DNA from 2 places in the Metabacillus sp. KJ11-3 genome. Region 1 is predicted to be linked to the other one. Evidence: a T-box and tRNA genes for the amino acid it is inferred to sense, from the RefSeq annotation. Region 1 holds a T-box; the other holds one or more tRNA genes.
What was found. A T-box is a leader RNA that pairs with one kind of tRNA and senses whether it is charged. The one in region 1 lies ahead of ileS (isoleucine--tRNA ligase), so its partner is inferred to be a tRNA-Ile.
Positions count from the first base shown of each region.

Region 1 (4,216 bases):
CTCAGGCATATCAACAAGTTGAACACTCACTTCTTTAACAGAGTCAATTTGTTCCCAAACTTCATCAGCTGTATGTGGAAGAATTGGTGTTACTAATTTAACTAGTGAAAGTAATGTTTCATAAAGCACCGTTTGAATAGCACGACGCTCTTGATTTTCTTTTGATTCAATATATAGTACGTCTTTTGCAAAATCCAGGTAGAATGAGCTTAATTCAATTGTACAGAAATTGTGAACTGCATGATAAATTGCTGCAAACTCATATTGATCATAAGCTTCTCTAACTCGTTTCGTTAGCTTATTAAGCTTTACAAGCATGTAACGGTCAACATCACGTAAATTTTCCAAGCTTACTGAATCTGTAGTTGGATTAAAATCACTTAAGTTTCCTAATAAGAAACGGAATGTGTTACGAATTTTTCTGTATACTTCAGCAACTTGTTTAAGAATTGCATCTGAAACACGTACATCTGCCTGATAATCAACAGAAGCTACCCATAAACGAAGAATATCTCCACCAAGTTGGTTCATAACTTTAGCAGGAACTACTGTATTACCTAATGATTTACTCATTTTCCGCCCTTCTCCATCAAGTGCAAAACCGTGACTTAGAACACCTTTGTATGGCGCTATTCCAGTAACAGCTACAGCAGTTGATAAAGATGAGTTAAACCAACCTCGATATTGATCAGAACCTTCTAAATATAAATCAGCAGGTCTTTGGAGATCTTCTCTTTCAAATAATACAGCTTGGTGTGATGAACCTGAATCAAACCAAACATCCATAATATCATTTTCTTTTGTAAATTTACCGTTCGGGCTGCCTTCATGTATAAATCCTTCTGGTAAAAGATCTTTTGCTTCACGCTCAAACCAAATATTAGATCCATTGTCTCTGAACAAGTTGGACACATGCTCAATCGTTTCATCTGTAATAATTGGTTCACCATTTTCAGCGTAAAATACAGGGATCGGTACACCCCAAGCACGTTGACGGGAAATACACCAATCTCCACGATCACGAACCATATTATAAAGACGCGTCTCTCCCCATGCAGGCACCCATTTTGTTTCATTTACAGCTTTCAATAGATCATCACGGAAATCTTTAATAGAAGCAAACCACTGTGCTGTTGCACGGAAAATAGTTGGCTTTTTCGTTCTCCAATCATGTGGATAAGAGTGTGTAATAAATTGAAGCTTTAATAATGCTCCAACTTCTTGAAGCTTTTCTGTGATTGGTTTATTTGCTTCATCATAGAATAGTCCTTCAAAGCCCGGTGCATCCTTTGTCATATATCCTTTTTCATCCACAGGACATAAAACATCCAAGTTATATTGTTGACCTACAACAAAGTCATCTTCACCGTGACCAGGTGCCGTATGAACACAACCAGTTCCACCTTCACTTGTTACATGCTCTCCAAGCATTACTAATGAATCACGATCGTAAATTGGGTGTTTGGCTACAACACGATCAAGTTGGGATCCTTTTACAGTTTGATCAACTTTATAATCTTCCCAACCAATTGTTGAAGCAACAGATTCTACTAATTCTGATGCAACTAGATATTTTTCACCATCTACTGTAATGACACTATATTCTAGTTCAGGGTGAACTGAAATCCCTAAATTAGCTGGCATTGTCCATGGTGTTGTCGTCCAAATCACAATTTTCACATCATTTGAAAGAACACCTTTACCATCTTTCACTGGAAATGCTACATAAATTGATGGTGAGCGTTTGTCTGCATATTCAATCTCTGCTTCAGCAAGTGCTGATTCACTTGATGGAGACCAATATACTGGTTTTAACCCTTTATAGATATAACCTTTTTTCGCCATTTCACCAAACACTTTAATTTGTTGTGCTTCATATTCCGGTTTAAGTGTCACATAAGGGTTTTCCCAATCACCACGAACACCAAGTCGCTTAAATTGCTCACGTTGACCATTGATTTGCTCCCATGCATACTCTTCACAAAGCTTGCGGAACTCAGCTACAGACATTTCTTTTCTTTTAACTTTTTTGTTTTTTGTTAAGGCTGTTTCAATCGGTAAACCATGTGTATCCCAACCAGGTACATAAGGAGCACAATATCCACTCATAGATTTAAAGCGTACAATAAAGTCTTTTAAGATTTTGTTTAAAGCATGCCCCATATGAATGTCACCATTGGCATATGGAGGGCCATCATGTAAAACGAAAAGAGGACGATCTTTTGTTCGTTCCTGTACCATTTCATAAATCTTCATGTCTTCCCATTTTTCTTGGATTAATGGCTCTCTTTTAGGCAAATTCCCTCTCATCGGAAAATCTGTCTTTGGCATCAAAAGGGTATCTTTGTAATCCATGTAGTATTCCTCCAAATTCTTTCATCTTAATTTAGCTATTTTCTGCTTTCTATCTCATAAGATTAATTCCAACCTCATGAAAACACAAAAAACCTTCTCATCCCTACAAGGGACGAGAAGGTTATCTCGCGGTACCACCCTATTAGATTAAATATAATATTTAATCCACTCCATCATTCGTAACGTGAATGTATCGCCATAGCTTACTTATTAGATATGTTCAGCATGGAACTCCAGGGTGATCTTCATCTTTTACCTTATTTCGAGCTTCCACCATCCCCGATTCGCTTAAATAAGGTTGCTAAAAGACTACTGTCCCTTTCACCGTTTAACTTTTGTGTTATAAGTTTTTCAAAAAATATCTACGTTTCCGTATTATATGCGATAAAAAAACAAAAAGTCAAGTTTAGCTTTTTGTTTCCTCTGCTTCACCAAAAACAGGTTCAACTTCATACTCTAATAAATGATCCCAATCGTCATTTTTAAGAAGGTCAAGTTGAGCTTCAATCAACATTTGGAACCGAGTTCTAAATACTTTAGATTGCTTTTTAAGTTCTTCAATCTCCATCGCGATTTTTCGTGATTTTGATAATGATTCATTAATAATACGGTCAGCATTTTTCTCAGCTTCTTTAATGATAAGCTTTGATTCTTTTTGAGCGTTTCGCTTCACTTCTTCTGCTGCTTCTTGAGCGATCACAATTGATTTATTCAATGTCTCTTCAATATTGGTAAAGTGACCTAATTTTTCATTTAATTCTGTTACACGAGACTCAAGTTCTTTCTTTTCGCGGATAATCATCTCGTAATCTTTTATGACTTGATCTAAAAACTCATTTACTTCATCCTCATCATATCCACGAAACCCTTTATTAAATTCCTTATTATGGATGTCTAAAGGTGTTAAAGGCATGGATGCCACCTCCAATATGTAGTGAAATAGTTAATCCTTGACAACATTATAAATCATATTTCGACATGTTTGTTGAAAATCCTGCTATTTCTTTTAAATTATTTTATTATATGATAGCACAAACTTTATTTTTGTTTCCTAACGACAATCCTAACTCGATCTTTTTTCGTTCTTCCTTCAACGGAAGTCAATTTACTTCTTCCATATCCTCGTATTGATAAAGTATCCCCATCTTGACATTCAAAAGATGCTGAATCAACGACTTTCCAATTCACCTTTACATGGCCATTGGTGATCAAAGGTTGAATTTTTTGACGTGATAAATTATATATAGCTGCTCCTACCACATCTAGTCGTAACGAAGAAACAGTTGTGACCATTTCTTGTACCTCTTCTTTGTTAGGAATGAATTGATAAGAATCAATTTCTTTCAAAGATATCTTTGCACGGCCAATCTCTTTAAAATTCGCACTAAGATACTCAGAGATCTCGGTCGCACATATAAAGTGAACTGTATCATTATGAAAACGAATGTCTCCAAACTTACTGCGTTTTAATCCAAGGCTCATTAAAGATCCTAATACTTGCCTATGTTGCAAGGTAATAAATTTAGAGGCATATTGTACTTCAAACAAAGCTAGTTTAAAATCTTCCTCTGATACTTGATAATAATCAGGATAGAGGAAAGCTCGCTTTCTTTCTGTATCCTCAACACCACCTGAAAAGGATACCTTCACATCTATATGTTCTCCTATAACAGAAGAGACGATTTCCTGTTCACGAGGATCTAAAAAATCTGTTAATTTTGGACTGTATTGATTTAGAACGTTTTCTTTCCACTCTACTACTTGATCAATAAATTGCCGTTCTTCATGTCGAAAATGTTGATAAATTTGATTCATAATTCAACTCCGTTATATAAAAAGTGTCACATACTAAATATGAAAA
Region 1 covers NZ_CM147865.1:2,577,522-2,581,737, forward strand. The annotation lists gene ileS (isoleucine--tRNA ligase) at 1-2,355, opposite strand, end outside; T-box leader at 2,461-2,689, opposite strand; gene AC0L8O_RS13110 (DivIVA domain-containing protein) at 2,762-3,268, opposite strand; gene AC0L8O_RS13115 (YlmH family RNA-binding protein) at 3,394-4,170, opposite strand.

Region 2 (4,216 bases), 1.9 Mb from region 1:
ATAACTCCGGGAAACCGGAGCTAATACCGGATAACATTTCGAACCGCATGGTTCGGGATTGAAAGACGGCTTCGGCTGTCACTTACAGATGGACCCGCGGCGCATTAGCTAGTTGGTGAGGTAACGGCTCACCAAGGCAACGATGCGTAGCCGACCTGAGAGGGTGATCGGCCACACTGGGACTGAGACACGGCCCAGACTCCTACGGGAGGCAGCAGTAGGGAATCTTCCGCAATGGACGAAAGTCTGACGGAGCAACGCCGCGTGAACGATGAAGGCCTTCGGGTCGTAAAGTTCTGTTGTTAGGGAAGAACAAGTACCAGAGTAACTGCTGGTACCTTGACGGTACCTAACCAGAAAGCCACGGCTAACTACGTGCCAGCAGCCGCGGTAATACGTAGGTGGCAAGCGTTGTCCGGAATTATTGGGCGTAAAGCGCGCGCAGGCGGTTTCTTAAGTCTGATGTGAAAGCCCACGGCTCAACCGTGGAGGGTCATTGGAAACTGGGGAACTTGAGTGCAGAAGAGGAGAGTGGAATTCCACGTGTAGCGGTGAAATGCGTAGAGATGTGGAGGAACACCAGTGGCGAAGGCGACTCTCTGGTCTGTAACTGACGCTGAGGCGCGAAAGCGTGGGGAGCGAACAGGATTAGATACCCTGGTAGTCCACGCCGTAAACGATGAGTGCTAAGTGTTAGAGGGTTTCCGCCCTTTAGTGCTGCAGCAAACGCATTAAGCACTCCGCCTGGGGAGTACGGTCGCAAGACTGAAACTCAAAGGAATTGACGGGGGCCCGCACAAGCGGTGGAGCATGTGGTTTAATTCGAAGCAACGCGAAGAACCTTACCAGGTCTTGACATCCTTCGCTACTTCTAGAGATAGAAGGTTCCCCTTCGGGGGACGAAGTGACAGGTGGTGCATGGTTGTCGTCAGCTCGTGTCGTGAGATGTTGGGTTAAGTCCCGCAACGAGCGCAACCCTTGATCTTAGTTGCCAGCATTAAGTTGGGCACTCTAAGGTGACTGCCGGTGACAAACCGGAGGAAGGTGGGGATGACGTCAAATCATCATGCCCCTTATGACCTGGGCTACACACGTGCTACAATGGATGGTACAAAGGGCTGCAAGACTGCGAAGTCAAGCGAATCCCATAAAACCATTCTCAGTTCGGATTGCAGGCTGCAACTCGCCTGCATGAAGCCGGAATCGCTAGTAATCGCGGATCAGCATGCCGCGGTGAATACGTTCCCGGGCCTTGTACACACCGCCCGTCACACCACGAGAGTTTGTAACACCCGAAGTCGGTGGGGTAACCGTAAGGAGCCAGCCGCCTAAGGTGGGATAGATGATTGGGGTGAAGTCGTAACAAGGTAGCCGTATCGGAAGGTGCGGCTGGATCACCTCCTTTCTAAGGATATGAGGTACGCTTGGTATTTTGTTTAGTTTTGAGAGAACTTTGTTCTTTTTTCATATAGAGATGGGCCTATAGCTCAGCTGGTTAGAGCGCACGCCTGATAAGCGTGAGGTCGATGGTTCGAGTCCATTTAGGCCCACCATCTTAATTTAATTTACGGGGCCTTAGCTCAGCTGGGAGAGCGCCTGCTTTGCACGCAGGAGGTCAGCGGTTCGATCCCGCTAGGCTCCACCAAATGTTCCTTGAAAACTAGATAACGAAAAACAATTCAAGTAATTCACTGAGTTTAAACGCTTAGTTTAGTGATTCTCTTATTAATGAAGTAAATGACATCTTCGATGTCGAAGGTTAAGTTAGTAAGGGCGCACGGTGGATGCCTTGGCACTAGGAGCCGATGAAGGACGGTACTAACACCGATATGCTTCGGGGAGCTGTAAGTAAGCTTTGATCCGGAGATTTCCGAATGGGGAAACCCACTGCTCGTAATGGAGTAGTATTTTCACCTGAATACATAGGGTGATAAAGGCAGACCCGGGGAACTGAAACATCTAAGTACCCGGAGGAAGAGAAAGCAAACGCGATTTCCTGAGTAGCGGCGAGCGAAACGGAATTAGCCCAAACCAAGAGGCTTGCCTCTTGGGGTTGTAGGACACTCTATACGGAGTTACAAAGGAACGGAGTAAATGAAGAGGTCTGGAAAGGCCCGTCAAAGAAGGTAACAACCCTGTAGTTGAAACTTCGTTCCCTCCAGAGTGGATCCTGAGTACGGCGGGACACGAGAAATCCCGTCGGAAGCAGGGAGGACCATCTCCCAAGGCTAAATACTCCCTAGTGACCGATAGTGAACCAGTACCGTGAGGGAAAGGTGAAAAGCACCCCGGAAGGGGAGTGAAAGAGATCCTGAAACCGTGTGCCTACAAGTAGTCAAAGCCCGTTAATGGGTAATGGCGTGCCTTTTGTAGAATGAACCGGCGAGTTACGATCCCGTGCAAGGTTAAGTTGATAAGACGGAGCCGCAGCGAAAGCGAGTCTGAATAGGGCGTGCAGAGTACGTGGTCGTAGACCCGAAACCAGGTGATCTACCCATGTCCAGGGTGAAGTTCAGGTAACACTGAATGGAGGCCCGAACCCACGCACGTTGAAAAGTGCGGGGATGAGGTGTGGGTAGCGGAGAAATTCCAATCGAACCTGGAGATAGCTGGTTCTCTCCGAAATAGCTTTAGGGCTAGCCTTGAAATGAGAGTCTTGGAGGTAGAGCACTGATTGGACTAGGGGCCCCCATCGGGTTACCGAATTCAGTCAAACTCCGAATGCCAAAGACTTATGTTCAGGAGTCAGACTGCGAGTGATAAGATCCGTAGTCAAGAGGGAAACAGCCCAGACCACCAGCTAAGGTCCCAAAGTATACGTTAAGTGGAAAAGGATGTGGAGTTGCTTAGACAACCAGGATGTTGGCTTAGAAGCAGCCACCATTTAAAGAGTGCGTAATAGCTCACTGGTCGAGTGACTCTGCGCCGAAAATGTACCGGGGCTAAACGTATCACCGAAGCTGTGGACTGTTCTTACGAACAGTGGTAGGAGAGCGTTCTAAGGGCTGAGAAGCCAGACCGTAAGGACTGGTGGAGCGCTTAGAAGTGAGAATGCCGGTATGAGTAGCGAAAGAGGGGTGAGAATCCCCTCCACCGAATGCCTAAGGTTTCCTGAGGAAGGCTCGTCCGCTCAGGGTTAGTCGGGACCTAAGCCGAGGCCGAAAGGCGTAGGCGATGGCCAACAGGTAGAAATTCCTGTACCACCTCCTCACCATTTGAGCAATGGGGGGACGCAGAAGGATAGGGTAAGCGCGCTGTTGGATATGCGCGTCCAAGCAGTTAGGCTGACAATGAGGCAAATCCCATTGTCACATAAGCTGAGCTGTGATGGCGAGGGAACTATAGTACCGAAGTTCCTGATTCCACACTGCCAAGAAAAGCCTCTAGCGAGGTGAGAGGTGCCCGTACCGCAAACCGACACAGGTAGGCGAGGAGAGAATCCTAAGGTGAGCGAGAGAACTCTCGTTAAGGAACTCGGCAAAATGACCCCGTAACTTCGGGAGAAGGGGTGCTTTTTAGGGTGAATAGCCCGGAAAAGCCGCAGTGAATAGGCCCAGGCGACTGTTTAGCAAAAACACAGGTCTCTGCGAAGCCGCAAGGCGAAGTATAGGGGCTGACGCCTGCCCGGTGCTGGAAGGTTAAGGGGAGAGGTTAGCGCAAGCGAAGCTTTGAACCGAAGCCCCAGTAAACGGCGGCCGTAACTATAACGGTCCTAAGGTAGCGAAATTCCTTGTCGGGTAAGTTCCGACCCGCACGAAAGGCGTAACGATCTGGGCACTGTCTCAACGAGAGACTCGGTGAAATTATAGTACCTGTGAAGATGCAGGTTACCCGCGACAGGACGGAAAGACCCCGTGGAGCTTTACTGTAGCCTGATATTGAATTTTGGTACAGCTTGTACAGGATAGGTAGGAGCCTGAGAAGCCGGAGCGCCAGCTTCGGTGGAGGCGTCGGTGGGATACTACCCTGGCTGTATTGAAATTCTAACCCACAGCCCTGATCGGGCTGGGAGACAGTGTCAGGTGGGCAGTTTGACTGGGGCGGTCGCCTCCTAAAATGTAACGGAGGCGCCCAAAGGTTCCCTCAGAATGGTTGGAAATCATTCGTAGAGTGTAAAGGCACAAGGGAGCTTGACTGCGAGACCTACAAGTCGAGCAGGGACGAAAGTCGGGCTTAGTGATCCGGTGGTTCCGCATGGAAGGGCCATCGCTCAACG
Region 2 covers NZ_CM147865.1:4,499,608-4,503,823, reverse strand. The annotation lists rRNA gene AC0L8O_RS22510 (16S ribosomal RNA) at 1-1,405, shown strand, start outside; tRNA gene AC0L8O_RS22505 (tRNA-Ile) at 1,477-1,553, shown strand; tRNA gene AC0L8O_RS22500 (tRNA-Ala) at 1,570-1,645, shown strand; rRNA gene AC0L8O_RS22495 (23S ribosomal RNA) at 1,758-4,216, shown strand, end outside.
Region 2: it has a tRNA-Ile gene. The T-box ahead of ileS (isoleucine--tRNA ligase) is inferred to sense a tRNA for this amino acid. The anticodon was not compared.